Regions from separate parts of the Oxobacter pfennigii genome, predicted to be linked through region 2. Evidence: riboswitches for the same ligand, from Rfam matches in the RefSeq annotation. Region 2 holds a riboswitch; each other region holds the start of a gene.
What was found. Region 2 has a riboswitch for cyclic di-AMP ahead of OXPF_RS20860 (C40 family peptidase). Riboswitches for the same ligand answer to the same signal wherever they lie in the genome.
Positions count from the first base shown of each region.

Region 1: another riboswitch for cyclic di-AMP. It lies ahead of OXPF_RS00970 (NAD/NADP-dependent octopine/nopaline dehydrogenase family protein); the one in region 2 lies ahead of OXPF_RS20860 (C40 family peptidase).
Region 3: another riboswitch for cyclic di-AMP. It lies ahead of OXPF_RS20130 (cell wall hydrolase); the one in region 2 lies ahead of OXPF_RS20860 (C40 family peptidase).
Region 4: another riboswitch for cyclic di-AMP. It lies ahead of OXPF_RS20210 (peptidoglycan DD-metalloendopeptidase family protein); the one in region 2 lies ahead of OXPF_RS20860 (C40 family peptidase).

Region 1 covers NZ_LKET01000014.1:11,378-16,074, forward strand. The annotation lists gene OXPF_RS00960 (ABC transporter permease) at 1-1,126, shown strand, start outside; gene OXPF_RS00965 (GntR family transcriptional regulator) at 1,208-1,831, shown strand; cyclic di-AMP (ydaO/yuaA leader) riboswitch at 2,167-2,311, shown strand; gene OXPF_RS00970 (NAD/NADP-dependent octopine/nopaline dehydrogenase family protein) at 2,319-3,446, shown strand; gene OXPF_RS00975 (cobalamin B12-binding domain-containing protein) at 3,446-4,697, shown strand, end outside.
Region 2 covers NZ_LKET01000068.1:299,432-304,128, reverse strand. The annotation lists gene OXPF_RS20870 (hypothetical protein) at 1-775, opposite strand, end outside; gene anfO (Fe-only nitrogenase accessory protein AnfO) at 797-1,447, opposite strand; gene OXPF_RS20860 (C40 family peptidase) at 1,695-2,441, opposite strand; cyclic di-AMP (ydaO/yuaA leader) riboswitch at 2,443-2,577, opposite strand; gene OXPF_RS20850 (DNRLRE domain-containing protein) at 2,823-3,419, opposite strand; gene OXPF_RS20845 (hypothetical protein) at 3,547-3,834, shown strand; gene OXPF_RS20840 (cation-translocating P-type ATPase) at 4,067-4,697, opposite strand, start outside.
Region 3 covers NZ_LKET01000068.1:135,758-140,454, forward strand. The annotation lists gene OXPF_RS20115 (ATP-dependent helicase) at 1-212, shown strand, start outside; gene perR (transcriptional regulator PerR) at 310-738, shown strand; gene OXPF_RS20125 (diacylglycerol/lipid kinase family protein) at 818-1,723, opposite strand; gene OXPF_RS20130 (cell wall hydrolase) at 1,839-2,702, opposite strand; cyclic di-AMP (ydaO/yuaA leader) riboswitch at 2,707-2,856, opposite strand; gene OXPF_RS20135 (DUF378 domain-containing protein) at 3,163-3,360, shown strand; gene OXPF_RS20140 (DUF378 domain-containing protein) at 3,411-3,617, opposite strand; RNA gene ssrS (6S RNA) at 3,792-3,969, opposite strand; gene OXPF_RS20145 (HpcH/HpaI aldolase family protein) at 4,058-4,697, opposite strand, start outside.
Region 4 covers NZ_LKET01000068.1:148,603-153,299, forward strand. The annotation lists gene OXPF_RS20190 (PrkA family serine protein kinase) at 1-516, opposite strand, end outside; gene OXPF_RS20195 (LiaI-LiaF-like domain-containing protein) at 723-1,037, opposite strand; gene OXPF_RS20200 (PspC domain-containing protein) at 1,034-1,444, opposite strand; gene ndk (nucleoside-diphosphate kinase) at 1,659-2,057, opposite strand; cyclic di-AMP (ydaO/yuaA leader) riboswitch at 2,288-2,415, shown strand; gene OXPF_RS20210 (peptidoglycan DD-metalloendopeptidase family protein) at 2,421-3,419, shown strand; gene OXPF_RS20215 (HD domain-containing protein) at 3,542-4,120, shown strand; gene OXPF_RS20220 (O-antigen ligase family protein) at 4,572-4,697, shown strand, end outside.

The DNA of each region.
Region 1 (4,697 bases), on a different contig from region 2:
AACCGCCAGAAATATGTTCAGGTATAAAAAGCGTTTTTTTATGACGGTAATAGGTATAAGCGGCTGTACCGCCCTGCTGGTAACCGGATATGGCTTAAGGGATTCTATTCTGTCCATATCTCAAAAACAATATGGGGAGATTTATCACTACGATTTATCCGTCAACCTTAAGGAGAGCTATAAGACCGACGAAACTCCGGAAATATTGACTGATATTGCAAAGGATAACCGTATAACAGATTATATACTTTTGAATGAACAAAATGTGGATGCCGGAACTGAATTAACCGAAAAAGCTGCATCCTTAATAGTTTCAAAAAATACCACGAAGCTTCAGGATTTCATAACCTTCCGGGTGAGAACAACGGGGGAAAAGCTAGAGCTTGATGACAAGGGCGTAATTATTACCGAAAAGCTGGCTAAACTTTTAAATGTAGCTGTTGGGGATACCATATATCTAACGGATGAAGATGATAACAAGGTGTATGTAAAAATAACGGGTATAACAGAGCACTTCGTATTCCATTATATTTACATGACCCCGGAGCTTTACAATTCCCTTTTCGAGGATGAGATAGAGTTTAATCAGGTTAAAGCCGTCATTGCCGATGGCTCAAAGGAATTTGAAAATACATTATCCACAGATTTGATTAAGGATTCCGAGGTGAGCTCCATAACCCTTTCCTCCAATACAATGGCAACTTTAAGCGATATTGTAGAGAGCCTGGATTTTATCATAATAGTTTTGATTGCATCTGCAGGAGCTTTAGCCTTTGTGGTTTTATACAACCTTACAAATATAAATATAACCGAGCGTTTAAGAGAAATTGCCACCATCAAGGTCCTTGGCTTTTACGATAATGAAGTGTCCGCCTATGTATACAGAGAGAATGCTATTTTAACCGTCATAGGCATTTTTGCCGGCCTGGTACTTGGCATATTCCTTCACAAGTTTATAATACTTACAGCTGAAATAGAAAGCCTTATGTTCGGAAGAGAGATAAAAATACCAAGCTACATTTACTCAGCCATTCTCACAGCAGTATTTGCAGCATTGGTAAACACGGTAATGTATTTCAAGCTTAAGAAAATAACCATGGTTGAATCCTTGAAATCGGTAGATTAATAATTTATACTGTTTATATTATTGTCTAACAAGCCAAGTGGTGTTATTATAATTGTGTAAATTATTTTGGGGAGGCCGCAAATGGGCGAAGAAATAACACAAAAGCCAATGTATCAGCAAATAGCACTGGATATTGCCCGCCGCGTTGTAAACGGCGACTTTCAGGCAGGCTGTAAAATTCACGGTCGTTCCACTCTTGCCGGCGAATATAATGTGTCTCCTGAAACTGTGAGAAGGGCGGTAATTCTCCTTCAGGACATGGATGTGGTTTCAGTTTCCCATGGAAGTGGCATTACCATTAACTCCCAGGAGGAAGCCTGTAAGTTTATAGACAAATTCAAGGATATGGAATCCATAGCATCCTTGAAAATGAATTTAGACAAGCTATTTGAGGATAAAAAAGAGATTGATTCAAACCTTGCCAATACCATTGAAAAAATAATAGATTATTCCGACCGCTTAAGAAACATAAGCCCTTATAATCCGCTGGAAATAGAAATCAAGGAAGATTCGATGGTGGTCGGTGAGACCGTTTCTTCCGTAAAGTTCTGGCAAAATACCGGCGCTACCATAATAGCAATCAGAAGAGACAAGGACATTATACTTTCTCCCGGCCCTTATGCTGAGTTTAGGGCAGGGGATGTGATTGTGGTGGTTGGAGATGAAGGAGTTTTAAAAAGAGTTAAAGTTTTCCTGAATGTATAGAATGTTATACTTAATTATATATAGTTTTTATATAAACAGGGTCTGTTGCATTTTAAACAACGTAATGAGCATTGTGAGAGTTCTGTACAAGTTCTTGGTGACACTTTCGCAGAAAATACTTAGAATTTTAGATTGTTTGAGCGGAGTGAAGTTTAAAAATTCTTGTATTTTCAAGGCAGGGAGCCTTAGAACTTGCAGAACACGAACATAGCAATGCAGTGTTTAAAATGCAACAGACCCTTAATTTATTTATTTTAAGAAATTGACAACTGACAACTTAAATAATATAATTAAGTTGTATCTTGCTATCTCAAGGAGGTCTGGTAATTTAAAATTATTAACAAGCGCTGAATTCACAGTATGTGAAGCGGGGGACCCGATAATATGGGGTGAATCCGATGCATTTAAATGCATTGGAGGGGTCATACTCTTTCGATCCTAATCCGTCAGCTAACCTCGTAAGCCAAAGAAAGAGGAGGTAAAAATTATGAAGAACAATAAAAAGAGCTTGAATTATGCTGTTATCGGAGCAGGTAACGGCGGTCAGGCGATGGCCGCGCATCTGGCCTTATGCGGGCACAATGTGCGCTTATACAATAGAAGCATTACGAAAATAAAGAAAATACAGGAACAAAGAGGTATTTATCTCACCGGAAAAGAAGAAGGCTTCGGCAGGCTTTCTTCAATGACAGACAATATAAAAGAAGCAATAGAAAACGCAGATGTAATAATGGTAACCATCCCGGCATCAGGCCATAGAGAGATAGCAAATCTATGCCATCCTTACCTTAAAGACGGGCAAATCATTGTCTTAAATCCCGGCAGGACAGGCGGCGCTTTGGAGTTTCTTAATATCATAAAGCAAAAAGCTCCCAATAAAAATATTATAATATCTGAAGCCCAGACCTTTGTTTATGCTTGCCGTGCAGAAACAGCAGGCGTTGTTAAAATTTTCAGCATTAAAAACCAAGTATCCTTGGCTTCCATACCCTCATATATGACAAAGTACGTTGTGGATACCATAAAGGATGCTTATCCTCAGTTTATTCCGGCAGATAATGTTTTGGAAACCAGCCTCAATAACATTGGTGCTATTTTTCATCCTTGTCCTACCCTTTTAAACTGCGGACGGATAGAATCCACCAATGGAGATTTTGAATATTATTTAGAAGGCATCACTCCCACTGTTTCAAAAATTTTAGAGCAGATGGATTCAGAAAGAGTTAAAGTAGCCCATGCGCTGGGAGTCAAAACAGTTACGGCCCTTAAATGGCTTGAAGTCACTTATGGTTCAAAGGGAGAAAGCCTTCATGAAGCCATTCAGAATACTTCAGGATATATGGGCATTAAGGCCCCTAGTTCAATGGATACCAGATATATTTTTGAAGATATACCCGAAAGCCTGGTTCCTATTTCAGCCATAGGGGCAACTGTAGGCATCAGGACACCAATAATTGATTCTATCATAAATCTGGCATGCACTGCTCACGGTGAAAACTATTTTGCGGCAGGCCGAAATGTAAGAAATTTAGGAATAGAAGGACTTACGGTAAGTGAGCTTATGGAGCTTGCAACTTTCGGTATAGTTGAAAGGCCCAGGGAGGTTGTTGCATAATGAAAAAGATAATTGCAGCTGCTATCGGAAATTGCGTCCACGTAGCAGGTGTTGCAAATTTTCTCAAGCTTGCAGAAAAAGAAGGATATGATACGGACTTCTTAGGCCCTGCAGTTTCCATAGAAAACCTTATTAAAGCCATAAAGAAGCAAAAACCCGATATAGTGGGGGTAAGCTACAGGCTGACTCCATCTGCGGTAAAGCCCCTTTTGGATGAGTTACAAAGAGCAATTGAAGATAACGGTTTATTAAACATAGAATGGCTTTTTGGCGGTACCCGTCCGGTATGCGAAGTAGCAAAAAGCTATAGCTTCTTTAAAGAAATCTTTGACGGGAGCAGCGATGATGAATTTACCATATGCTATCTTAGCGGTAAATCCAGTGACTGTAAGGATACTTATTTTGAAAGTAGCTTAATTGAGAGAATAAATAGAAAATATCCATATCCTGTGCTCCGGCATCATTTTGGTCTGCCTTCACTTTCGGCTACCATTGAAGGCATAAAAACCATATCGGAAGCAAAGGTGCTGGACGTTATTTCCATAGCCCCCGATCAGAATGCCCAGGAACATTTCTTTGAAATGGAGAAGGCCAGCAGTGCCTTGGATGGTGCCGGGGGGGTACCGGTAAGATCTCCTGAAGATTTCATAAAGATGTATGAAGCATCAAGAAGGGGTAATTACCCTCTTTTAAGATGTTACAGCGGTACCAGCGATGTGTTCCGTTTCGCAGAAATGCTGAGAGAAACTATAAATAACAGCTGGGCTGCAGTTCCATTATGCTGGTATAACGTCTTAGACGGAAGAGGCCCAAGGGATGTTGAAACTTCCATAAGGGAAAATCAGGCCCTTATGAAATGGCACGGCGATAGAAATATACCCGTGGAGGTTAATGAATCACATCATTGGAGTTTAAGAGACGCCCACGATACCATCGGCGTGGCCTCGGCTTTTCTAGCTGCCTACAATGCCAAAAGAATGGGAGTTAAGGATTATATTGCACAATACATGTTCAATGTACCTCCGGCCATATCTCCAAAAATGGATTTAGCTAAAATGCTGGCTAAAATAGAGATGATAGAATCTCTGGAGAATGAACACTTCAAAGCTTATCGCCAGGTCAGGTCCGGACTTGCAAGCTTTCCGGATGACTTAAATACTGCTAAAGGACAGATGGCAGCTTCAATTTATCTTGGTATGGCAGTTAAGCCTCACATAGTACATGTAGTGGGATTTTGCGAAGCTCATCACG
Region 2 (4,697 bases):
AATTAATGTAATCCCGCCTGCTGCCTGGCTCGAAGATGAATTTATTGCCGTTAATATCAGTAATTTCTATAATATCCGTTGATGTTGTAAGGGTTTTTATACTGCCATTCTCATAGAAGGACAAAGAGTTTGAATCTGCGTTTATTCCAACTGCATCTTTATCATATGCAGCAATTACGCCTATGGGAGTATCAGTTAAAATCGGATTATTTGGCTCACAGGATTTAAGGCTTCCGTTTTCATACAATGATATGCCAATGCGTGTATCTACGATTGCTGCCGGTGAACTTATACTCGCTGTTTCTTTAGGCCAGAGCGTAAGGCTTTTTATCTCTCCTGACGGATAAAAGAAAATACCTATGATTTTGTTTTTTATGATCCCGAAGGAAAAGACAAATTCAAAATCCTGAGCCAGGCTGTATTCGTTTTCTTCTGTCCAATAGCCTGTTATTTCTCCGTTCAGCGGAAAGATTCTCTTTATACTTTCATCTTCATAAAAGGTTACATATTCAGCCGGAATAAGGCCGTAGTCCGTTTTTATAGCCGTCTGTTCCTGGAGGGATAAGGATTTTAAATTCCCGTTTTTATAAAAGGACAGAGAACTTGTATTTTTTCTTCTGGCTTCATCATCCACATACTGAGGAACGAATTTTCCAAAAGGAGTTTCAATCTCGTTAAGTTCATCTATCGTACATTCTTTGATGCCTCCGTTTTCATAAGTTTCTAAATGGGTTATTCCCTTTAAAGTGCCGTACTTGATATTTATTTTATTCATATTAGCCTCCTTCTTAATGTTTTATTCTGCTGCATTGCAGGTTTTGGGACGAACAATAATTTTATACTCATTGTTTTCTCTGCTGATTATATTGCCTTTAAGGTTGAGCCTTTCAAATTCTATTTCAAACCATTGGGGTACATGGCTGCATATAATCTCCAGTTCATAAAATCGTGTGTTTTTCAAAAAAGGCAGCAGCGCCTGTTTTGAAGAAACATTGGATTTTATATTCTGAAGCGGCTTTAGATCCATGAAATAATATCCATTCTGGTTTGCCTCAACAGGGTATGGTATGGGAGGGAATTTTGCTTCACATGGGGATTCTGAACTTTCAGCTTCGGTCTCTTTCCCCTGTATATAATCTAAAAAATCCGCAGGTTTGCCCTCAAATTCCCAGGAATTGAATCCTTTCATTTCAAGGATGTTATAAACAAGCCCGTTTACTTTTTCACCTACAAATACCCTGCAGTCACCAAGCTCGTCAATTATGGCGGAAATCTGATCCCTGATGGATCTAAGCCCTGACGAGCTGTCAAGGTAAAAGAGGATTTCTTTTAATACTGTCCATTTACCCCGTACCCTTTTATAAATCTTTATAATGCCTTTATCATCTACAGACGATGTATCTCCGTTCTTATCCAATAAAACTGCAATTTCAATATTCTTTTTCATTCTCATCATCCTCTCTTTCTTCATAATAATCCTTGTAAATTAAATAATTAAATGCAAAAAAGGTACAATGTAAGCAAACATTGCACCTTTGCAAAAATTCCTTATTAACCCTTGAAATATATAATTTTTACTGCCCCTAAGAATGTTTTTAGTATTATAGCAAAAAAAATATTTATTTGCAATGTACATCGCAGCCAAAATTTACGATATAAAAGAAGTGCTCCAAAATATCAGAGCACTTGTAATGTTAGTTTATGATTCTTCTCGCAGTCATGTAATTGCGATTATAATAATCTTCCGATAAACTGCTGTAGCGTACTTTGCCGCCATAGCCTGAGGCTGCATGAATAAATGTGCTGTCTCCTATGTATATGCCTACATGAGTGATGTTGTTATGGCCTCCGTTGGTATCGAAAAATACCAAATCGCCCATTTGAAGCTGTGACCTTTCAATGATTGTACCCTGATAGGCTTGTGTGGAGGCTGTACGGTTTAAGCTTATCCCGTTGTTTTTAAATACGAACTGGGTAAAACCGGAGCAGTCAAAACCCCGCTCGGACGAACCGCCGTAAACATATTTTATGCCCAAGTATTTTTCGGCAGTTCCAATTATCTGCTGTGCTTTTGTTACAGTTTCGGCAGCCGGTGTTACAGCTGCAGCCGGTACTTCAGGCGCAATTATTGCATCAGAGCCCCTGGAACTTAAATCAATTGATGGGATTGTATCCAGTAAGACGTATTCACCCGCAACCCAGCCTGTAATACCGTCAAAAGTTACCTTGTGCCAGTTGCCTGAGGTTTCTTCAATAGTGAGTTTTGTCCCGGGATACAGCTTGCCTATGACGGGATAATCAGTGCCCGGTGACTGGCGCAAATTGAGATATCCGGTGCAATTAACCGTGCCTGTGGTGCTTTGGGCATAGGCAGTAGCAGAGAGAAAAGCAAACATAACAAGCATTGTTGAAACAAACACTGCGAATTTAAGCCGTTTCATTCTATCCTCCTATTTTTAGCTTCCGAAGTTAGCTGACGGGTGCGGGCAAAGAGGCGTCCCTACCATACAAAGATGGATTAACCCCAATTTTGGTTTCTCCGTACTCCCTGAAAAGGAGATTCAGCTTTTTTTGTGCGGTGCATATTTTGACAGGTTGTCCTACTTTTAGCATTAAAGGTTGTCCAAAATATGCTGCACAAAATTATGATAGAACTTTTGTCGCCTAATGTCAATTCTGTTATGTTTATCATCTCTATTGTCTGAACCTTAAACCTAGGCAACAAGTGGCATTTCGGAACAATGTTAACTTTTTGTGACAAAAAAAGAGTAAGAAACAACATTTTCCCTCTCTGGCCTGACCACGATATTGGTTGAATTAATTTATACCTGGACGGGTTTAGATATCTTCACGTCACAAGGAACCGTTTGTAATGTGCAGAATCGTTCAGCGTATTTGCAAGTCAGTCTAAGCATAGGACGCATCTCGGATATGCGATGCTGGCTTGATGCATAGAAAATATAAGGTGAATTATCTTTGCCCATAAGTAGAAATCCGTTGTTTTCCAAAGTATCATTGCTCCAGTCCTGTACAATTTGTGTGACGTCGATTTCGGTATAACTGCGTCTGTATGAGTTTTCAAAAGTTACACATCGACTCAAATCTACAGCTGGCGGTGTATGCATACAACCGCAGACGTTGAAAACTTCGAGCAATGGATACAGGGTGTAGTGAGCTTTGGTATTTTTCTTACTTGTAACTTTCCCCATATTGCATGTATCATACGGAAGTTTAAAAAGAATCAATTTGGCTTTTAGTAAAACGCACTTGCATAACCAGAGGGGCCAATTGAAAAACAAATAGATTATTTTTTCATAGCCCAATAACAGAGATTGCTTTGGCTTCTCCCGATAGAAGCTGTCTGTGGAATAATTAAATGCCGATTGAGGACGTAAATCTATTACACTCACTGTTCTCACCCCTTACATAATATGCAGTGCTTTGACATGTGCGACTGTACAACTTTTGAAAATCCTGGCATATACTGTAACTGTAAAAGAAAGCTAGTTATCTTTTTATACAGAATAACCGCAAGGAGGCTTATTCATGGCTATTGTTAATGTTGCTGCAAACGTGACAGCATTATCTGAAAATTCACCTTATAGTGTTGTAGAACTCATATTTAATTATGAAGGCACTACGGTTCAAAACGGAACTGTAATTTACTACAGCGCTCATCTTTCGGATGGGACTAATTCTGAGGATGTCGTGTTCCCGTTTACGATAACTGCCGGAACGGAAATACCAGCTACAGGAAATTTTGCATATACACCCGGAGTAACTTTTATATCGGAGATCAATGCTACAGAAGGAAAAATCTATTATACTGCATAAGTAACATGAAAGAAATTGGTGAAATGAACTGCTCCCTGTCAAGTCAACGTAATTAAGTTAAGCATTGGATGAGACACCCATTATTACGAAAACGATGAACTTACTTAAGCAAGTTCACCGTTTTCGTATTACAATGCTCTAATATATGGTAAAAAAGGCTGCCGCCCAATAAGTTATTCAACCACTAAAGCGGCAGCCTGAATTTTTTGAATGATATTTTTTTATTGTTAGTTTAATTTTCTTTTTTCATTCTCAGGAAAATTTTAACTATTTCATTTACAACAAGGGGAACTATGGATAATAATCCAACGGTAATCCAGTCGCCGGAAGTTAGGTTAAACACCTTGAATACCTCTCTTAAGAAGGGCACTGTTATAACTACATCCTGAAGGAGTATGCCTATTACGATAGATATCAGAAGGAACTTGTTTGTGAACCAGCCAACCTGGAATATGGACTTTCTTGTGCTTCTCATGTTAAGGGAATGCACAAGCTGGGATACGCTAAGTACCACAAAGGCCATGGTCTGGGCATGAGTCAGTGCTTCTTCGGATATATTATCCGGGAATATGGGGAACAGGGATGTTGCTCCTGAATATACCCTTGCACCTATTATGAATGCTGCCAGTGTTAAAATACCTATGAGTATACCGTTTAATATAAGGCTAATGCCTGCACCGCCTGAAAACAGGCTATGCTTTGGATTACGGGGCTTTTCTTCCATTATGTTAGGATCTCCAGGGTCGACACCTAGAGATAATGCCGGCAGCGTATCCGTTACCAGGTTAACCCACAGAATGTGTATGGGTTTTAAAGGGGAAGCCCATCCAAACAGTATGGCAAAGAACAATGCGATAATTTCA
Region 3 (4,697 bases), 160 kb from region 2:
TGATGGAGGCCTCCTCCAATCAAAAAGAGCCTCTTAGACATAAATCCTTTTCATTAAATTCCGGTGATTTAATAAGCCATAAAATCTTTGGAACGGGAAAGATAATGAGCGTCAAAAAAGACCTTATTTCAGTGCTCTTTTATAATAGGAAGGGATTGAAGGATTTGGACATAGAAACCTGTGTTGACAATAAACTTATTGAAAAATCTTAGATTAATATCATTACTTTATTGACTTATTTGAAATATTATTTTACAATATATATAATAATATTCAAGAAATAATAATTATTGTTTAAGGGTGATCAATATGAATAATTTAGCAGCTGCTTTCAAGCCTAAAAGTTTAAAACTTACTCCTCAAAGAATAGCTGTATATGAAATGTTAAAAAATACAAAAGCCCATCCATCTGCTGAAACAATATACAATACCATAAAGGAACAATATCCAACCATGAGTTTGGCAACAGTTTATAAAACACTGAAAACTCTCGAGGAAATCGGACTTGTAATGGAGCTTAACGTAGGTGAGGGAAATTTCAGATATGATTCCAATACTCAACCCCATTCCCATATTGTTTGCAATAAATGCGGAAAAGTCGATGATATTGAAGATGCTGATTTGTCCCATATTAATGAAGCTGTAAAGAAACACACAGAATACACAGTATTGTCAAGTAAAGTTTACTTTTATGGAATTTGTCCCGAATGCAAAACCTCAGATGAAAGCAGTAATTAAATTTATTACGCCGGGGACTAGATCTTTGGCGTATTTTTTATGTATATTTTAAAAGGACCAGATTAACCGGAAAATTATTTTAATCCATAACAGAAGACATGGCTTCCTGTAACGGCGCAGCCAAAAGAAAACCTTTATTTATTATCTCAAAGCGGATGCTTTTCTCTTTGTATACTTCTCCGTCGATATTTAACGGCAGCGGTCTGTCACATTCTATATATACCTTTTTTGACCTGTAAAATTTAACTTCCTTAAATTTTTCATGTTTTCCTTTCATAAACTGAGGAAATAATACCAGCATTTTAAATTTAGGCATATTTTCTATAAAACAAATATCAAATAGTCCATCATCTAAGACTGCATATGGCGCTGCCTCCATCCCTCCGCCATAAAACCTTCCGTTTGCTACGGCAGCCAGTAGAACCTTTTTTTCAACTTCCCCTTCGTCAATAAGCATCTTTATATTTTCGGATTTTCTTTTAAATATAGTTGTTATGAGTGCTGCAATATAAGCTATGCTTCCTGAAAGGAATTTTTTTGCTTTGTTTGTGGCCAATACCACCTCTGCATCAAATCCTACGCTTGAAATATTGATAAAATACCTGCCATTCACAATACCTATATCCATATTTTTTATTTGTCCATTTAAGGTGTCGTTTATTATTTTTTCCGTATCTCCCTTTATTCCAAGGCTGCGAAAAAAGTCATTTCCGGAACCGTAGGGCAGTATGGCAAGGGCAGTATTTGTATTTGCAGTACCGTTTACCACCTCATTTACCGTCCCGTCCCCTCCTACGGCGAAAATTATTTTATATCCATTTTTACAACCGGCTTTTGCAATATCAACAGCATGTCCTATTCTTTCGGTATATGCTATATCATATTCTATTTTTTCCCACTTTTCCATCACTGCTTTAATAACAGGAGCTTCCTTTAACGCCCTGCCTTTTCCGGCAGCGGGATTTATTATAAAAAGAACCTTCATCAACAATACCCCCGATGTATAATTCCAAGATAATTATATTTTACACATGTCAAAAGCCTTTATAAAGATAATATCAATAATAAATAAAGCTCCCTTAATAAGGGAGCTTTATTTATTATTGATAAAACACATGTTCTCCGATTCTTGTAAGATATGTTTTATTCTTTACTATCCACTCTCCCGCCGACTTGTCAGGATTAAAGAAATACGTGGCATTTCCTACTGGTCTTGAACCGCTTAATGCTTCTTTTGCGGCCTTGATACTGTCGGTACCTGGAGTATTGTATATGGTTCCGTCTGCTACAGGGCTGAACTGAGGTATACCCTTGTAGTCATCAAAGATAACTTCTTTTATTGTATCAGGGAAGTCCTTTGATTCCATTCTGTTTAAAATAACATTTCCTACGGCTACCTTTCCTAAATATGGTTCTCCTGAAGCTTCGGACTCTATTATTCTTGCCAGCCAGTAAATATTTTCCTCTGAGACTTCTGCAGTTACTGAAGCTGCCTCAGATACTGTCTTTGCCTCATCTAAAGTACTTAATTTCTGACCAGGATAAATTGTATCACCAGCTAAAGAATTTATAATTTTGAGCCTGTCAGAGGTTGTCCCATATTTTTGGGATATAATCCACAGAGTATCCCCTTCATTTACGGTATACAGGTCTTGTGACTTTCCGCCAATTAGTGTATCAACTTTGGATAATGTTGCCGGCCCTGCAATACCGTCAGTGCTTAAACCGTTGGCTGCCTGAAATTTCATTACTGAAAATCTTGTCAGGGTTCCGTAATTTCCTGTAGGATTGCTTCCGTTAAAGTACCCCAATGCCTTAAGATTCTCCTGAAGCTTTAAGACTTCCGCCCCTGTGCTTTTAACTGCCAAAGTTGATGCAGCAAATGCATGCCCATTAAACAGCACAGGTGCCGTCAATGCCAATGCAATCATCATGGACATTGACGCCTTTTTTATTATGTTCATTTGTGTTTCCCCTTTCTATTTGCTTCCGAAGTTAGCTGACGGGTTCGGGATGAAAGGTTCCCTACTGCATTAATACAAGCTTAAATATTAATGCCGATTAACCCCAAAACTGGTTCCTCCGTACCCGCAATGCGGGATTCAGCGTAAATGTATTAGCAAGCTGGCCCTAACTTATTTTAAGGCTATGGACATTATATAAAAAAAAGGGATTTGGGGCAAAGCCGTTTTTGTGGTTATATCTTTCATGACCTTTGATGTTTTTAAAAGACAGGCTCATAACACACGCATGTCCAATTATCCTCTTAAATATTGTGTCATACCAAATATAGCTAACAATAATTTTCCAATCATTCTATTGCAGCTTATAGCCTAAAACAGAAATGCATATAATTAAAAACTAATGCAAAATATAATGTAGACATTGCAATGAGTAAACAAATAAGCACTAAGGAGTGAGCAAATGGATAGATTGGCGTTAATATTAATGATAATTGGGGCGGTGAACTACGGCTTAATTGGTTTATTTCAGTTTGACCTTGCGTCCGCCCTTTTCGGAGACCAGGGCTCAATTATAAGCAGAGCTCTATATACTCTTATAGGAGCCGCCGGAGTTTATTCCATTTCATTGCTGTTTAAAGAGCGCAAGCCTGTCAGATAGATACCGTTAAAAAATCCCATCTCAAAACCGGAGTTTTAAGATGGGATTTTTTACGCTCTCTTTAGCTTGGTAAGCATATAAATCATATAAGCCCCGGCAAGTCCAATAATGCTGTATATTACCTTGCTCACAAATTCCATCTGCCCTCCGAAGATAAGCGCAACCAAATCCACATTAAGCAATCCTAAAAGTCCCCAGTTAATAGCTCCTATAACTACTAAAATAAGTGCCAGCCAATCAAACAGATCAAGCTTCATAAAATCCTCCCTCCAAATATATGTATTGGCAACATCCATTCTACATAACTTAAGTTTGCCATTTCATTCTAAATATATTTGATGCTTAATGTTTCTATTCATAATTTTTTATATATTAAGGATTTCTCAGAAAATAAAAAAAACCTTACCCATAAGGTAAGGTTCTATATACCTTTTAGTCCCATGATGCCGATTTCCTGCATGTTCATACCCGCCTTACAGCAGGTGGGTGTCCTGTTCATATCCTCTGTCTTCCTGTACAAGCAGGCGTGACATAATATACAAAACTCCGAACTCCCGTATTCATTCTGTCGGTTGAACATACAAGGTTACTCGAGCACCTCAGGAAGACTTTATGCTCTTTGTTTGTTCACTCATATTATAACACCGCCCTTACCCTCTTTCAAGGACTAAGACTGCGGTAATTTATGGGGGTGACATTACTTTATTTTGTCTCTCAGACTATTTACTGCAGCTTTGGCAGCAGCCGAAAATATCATTGTATCAATCTGATATGCAATAAACTGAACTCCCATGTCCGCCCATTTTTTTGATGATTCAACATCCGTTGTGAAAATTCCGATGAACATATCTTCTTTTTTAGCTTTTATCCTTTCAATAATCTCTTCTATCCTCTCAATGACTTCCGGATGGTTTACCTGCCCAGGTACTCCCATGGATTGGGAAAGATCATATGGTCCTATGAATATACCATCAATACCTTTAACTTCTAAGATATCATCCAGATTATTATAGCCTTCCATTCCTTCTATTTGGATCATGAGCATGGTATCTTCATTTGACTTTTTTATGTATTCATCCATATTTATGTTTCCGTATCTTGCGGCTCTTACCACCCCATGCATTCCCCTATCCCCTAGTGGATAAAATTTTGCTGCCTTAACCGCCCTTTTTGCCGACTCCACATCATCTACATGGGGAACTACCACCCCGGCCGCCCCAATGTCTAATGCATGTCCAATAGCTGCGTTAGTGTTTTCAGGCACCCTATAAACTATTGATATGTCAAGATCCTTATTATCCCCTGCAATACAAGCATTCTGAAGGGTTAAAAACGTT
Region 4 (4,697 bases), 150 kb from region 2:
TCCTTCTATCTGAACATCCAGCATTTTTTCCATATCTTTTCTCAAGTGCTTGGGAATTAAATGAAGCGGCTCTTCTCTCATAGGGCAGCCCTTAAGGACATACACCGCCGGGCTTTGTTCCAATGCGCTCTTTAGCGTTTCCACTATTGAGGATTTTCCCGATCCTACGGGACCTACCAGATACAATACCTGCCTTGACTCTTCACCTCTCATGGATGAAGCATGGAAATAGCTCACTATTTTCATAAGGGTCTTATCTATGCCGAAGAAATTATCTCGGAAAAAATTGTATTTTCTAATTACTTCATTTCCATGTATCTTTTTAATTTTGGGATCATCCTCCGGCTTCAGTACTTCAAACCCTTTTTCGATAATGATGTCGTGAAGCCTCTTATGGGAAAACTTCACTAAGTCAGGGTCTTTACTCACAATATCAAGATAATCGAGGAATGTACCCTCAAATTCTTGAGATTTTCTAGCTTCCCTATCCTTCTCAATCAGCTCTTTGAATTCCACATAAATCCCTCCTTTTTAATGGGATTTTCTCAAGCTTAATACTATCTTAGTAGATATTTATATGAGTATTTTATGAATTTCAAAACCAAAAAGGTGCAATAAACAAACAAAAAACAGGTTAAAAAATTTTAACCTGTAACAAGCCATGGTTTTTCAAACATGCAAATGATTGCAAAGAGCTTGTCGCTTCTTTGCAATCATTTACTTTACACCATTTTCTTCGTAAATATTATATCCTTAAATATAACGATATCCTTCCAATTTATTCCCGGCTGGCTTAAAATGTTGTTGTCATAATATCCGTAAGCTATGACGGCGGCAAGAAAAATAAGCCAGGTAATTATCTTTATTATCCTGTTATTGTTAAATATGATGTTTAAGCCAATAACTATTAATATTCCCGGCCACAGGTCGAAAAAAGCTTCAAAAATCGACCAATCCAGCACACCAAAATTTATCAGAAGAAATAAAAGTCCTAAAGATACTAAAAAAATTCCGGCTCCGATACTTTCCTTCTTCATCTGGGCTTCCTCCAACCGTTGTATAATATTATAGCTCCGACAGCTATCAAGAGCACCGGCCATAACAAGCTGAAATCAAACCAGTAAAAGAAACGCTTTAAAACTGCAAAAGCACCGATAAGTACCAATATGCATCCAATGATTAAGTTTGTTTTATCGCTGCTTACCGCTGGTTTTGCATATTCCTCATTAGATTTTTGCTCATAATTTTCATAACTTTGATACATATTATCGGGTATTACAATGGCAGCTATGATGTAAGCTATAAGCCCAATACCGTAGGTCAATGTGATAAGCACCCATACAAGCCGCACAATTGTCGGGTCTATCGCAAAGTATTCAGCTATGCCTCCGCACACCCCTGCTATCATTTTGTTATTTCTGGATCTGAATAACTGCTTTCCCACTTTATATTCCCCTTTTCTAGCATGTTAGTAAATTTATTTTCACTATATAATACGCGTGGATTTTTTAAAAGTCTGATAAAACTAAAAAAATATTATATCATGAAATTTCCATGGGAAATTTCATGTCGCAATGAATTTCAAAGAAATTCATTATATAAAAGCCGTGTACAAATCAGCATATACTGGCTTGAACACGGCTGTTTACCTGCATTTTTTATTTAAACCACAATTTTATTTCTCTTTCAGCGGATTCGATGCTATCTGAGGAATGTACTATATTATTTGTTGTGGAAGCTGCGAAATCTCCCCTTATTGTGCCGGGCTGGGCGTCTTCAACCTTCGTAGCGCCGTTTAATTTGCGTACCAAGGTTATGGCTGAATGCCCTTCAATAACCATGGCAACTACAGGTCCGCTTAATATATAGTCTAAAAGCTCGCCATAAAAGCTTTTTTCCTTATGTTCTATATAGTGTTCCTCCACTGTAGCCTTGTCTGCATTCATCATTTTCAAGGCGGCAATTTTTAAACCTTTCTGTTCATATCTTTTAATAATTTCTCCTGTAAGTCCGCGGGATACTCCGTCAGGCTTGATCATAGCAAAAGTACGTTCCATGTTTTTCCTCCGTATTATGTTTTAGATTCCCAATGTATTATAGCAGAAATACAATAAATATTTCAATATCTTTAGTATATTTAACCTTTTTATAGCCTTAAATATCATTCAATATTAGCATTTGTAAATAAATGATATATATTACATTTGTAAATTGCCATATCATGCCAGAATGCTGCTATTTACTGAATAATGGGCCTTTACAATTTTTACCTTATTGCATATAATAGTATACATGTAAGCTGAATCCGGTTTATCCGGAACGGGGGATATATCTATTGGGGTGAATCTATTAAAAAGAGGGCTACTCTATGGCCTAACCCGTCAACTAACCTCGTAAGCACATAGAGGGGGAAAATCCATATGAACAGGCTAAAGGGTCTTTTTACCAACAGACTAAAGTACCTGGCTGCCTGGCTGATTCTTTTCACTGTTTTTATTTCCGGAGTTTCCATCGCAATTACAGTCCCGGGATCCGGGGTGGATCAAAAATCATTTAACAGCGGGACATACAAATCATCAAATGCAGTTTATATCGATAGAACATTGAAAAATGATACTGGCCTTAATGCATCAGGTGCCTCATTGACTTCTGATGACAACAGTTACGAAGAACTTTTTGATGAGCCGCAGGTCATAAATTTAGCCTATTACAAAAAAGACGGAGCCAATGCAAAAGTTCCTTCACCAAAAGAGAAAGTCATAAAAATTAAAAGCGGTGATACACTATGGGGTTTAGCATCTACATATGATGTAGATCTAGATGAATTAATCAAATTAAATGACATAAAAAAGCCCAATAGTCTCAAAATCGGCCAGGAAATTAAGCTTCCCGTCAAGGAAGAACAGCTTTTAAATGAGACTGTTAAAGACATCGAAAAAATATCGGCTAAAAAGCCCGAAACCAAAAAAGTAAAAGCAGCAGTAAATAAATCCAAAGCTTCAGCGGTTACTTTGGCATCAAGAAGCGGTGCTCAGGCTGCCAGAACCCCAAACATAGCCGGTGGATGGCCGGCTGCAGGAGTAATATACTCGAGGTTTGGGTACAGAGGCAGCGAGTTTCACAAAGGTGTTGATATAGCAGCACCATCCGGAACAGACATATTTGCCTATAATAGCGGCCAAGTCATATTCAGTGCCTGGGACGGCGGATACGGCCGTCTGGTTATCATAGACCATGGAGATGGTATGAAAACCTATTACGGGCATTGCTCCAAACTCTTAGTAGGCGTGGGAGAACGCGTAGAGCAAGGGCAGCACATAGCTGATATGGGCAGAAGCGGCGATGCTACAGGCAATCACTTGCATTTTGAAGTAAGGATTAATGATAAGGCTGTAAATCCATTGAATTACTTGAATTGACCATATAATAAAAGGATCGGTTAATCCGGTCCTTTTTTACTTTGTCATTGACAATAATTTCATAAATCTTTAAAATAATAAAAAAGCATAAAACTAAGGTTTCTGATGAAAGAAGGTTTACTATGGAAAAAAACATACCGGAAAGAGAAGAGGCATTTGCCCTGTTATTAGAGTATAATAAAAATGACCGCCTTATAAAACATGCTCTTTCAGTAGAAGCTGTTATGAGGCATTTTGCGGAAATTTTTAATGAAGACCCTGAAAAATGGGGTACCATAGGCTTAATGCATGATCTGGACTATGAAATGTATCCTGAGGAACACTGTAAGAAAGTAAGGGAAATATTATCTGGCAGCAATTGGCCCGAAGAATACATACATGCTATAGAAAGTCACGGTTACGGGCTATGCTGCGACGTTGAACCAGTTGAAAGAATGGAAAAAGTTTTATACACTATAGATGAATTGACAGGGCTTATCGCTGCCACAGCCTTAATGAGACCCAGCAAAAGCATAATGGATACCGAAACAAAGTCTGTGAAAAAGAAATGGAACCAAAAAGGCTTTGCTGCCGGCGCCAACAGAGAAGTAATAGAAAATGGCGCAGGCATGCTGGATTTAAGCCTTGACTACATTATCGAAGAAACAATAAAGGGCATGAGAAAATCCGCAGAAGCTATCGGCTTAAAAGGTGAATTATAAATAACCTAAAGATAAAGAATTCGATTCTTTATCTTTTTTATTTCAAATTTCTCGATAATTTAGAGTTTTGCTTTAAAAACTGGGCTTTTATTTAATTTAAAACCATTAAGTTAAGCCTTTCTTGAAGCCATGCGTTTTAAATCATTTGAATTTTTACTATATATAGTTTATTATCTAATGTTGTGGGTATATTTAATACTGAACAGGATTTAAAGGAGTGTCAAAAACAATGCTTACTTTAGCCACATTATTTTTTGTTATTTCACCCTATACATCCATATTACCCTTGTTATATGCTGCTTATAAAGCGGTTGTCAATAATTGTTTTATACCAAAAAGTCCCTTTAATACAGGGATGTTTCTTCTTTTTATATGGTCTCTCATTGTCGGAATAATAAATGAAAGCCCTTTATCTACAGCGGCTGCCCTTTTAATTTTAATTTATTTTTTAATGGGTATATATCTTCATAATTATTTCACTGAAACAGAAAAAATTGAGAGCCTTATGTATTACATACTGATTTTTTCCGGAGTTTCAGCTGTGATAGCCATTATAGAAAAATGTACAGCTGCTTTT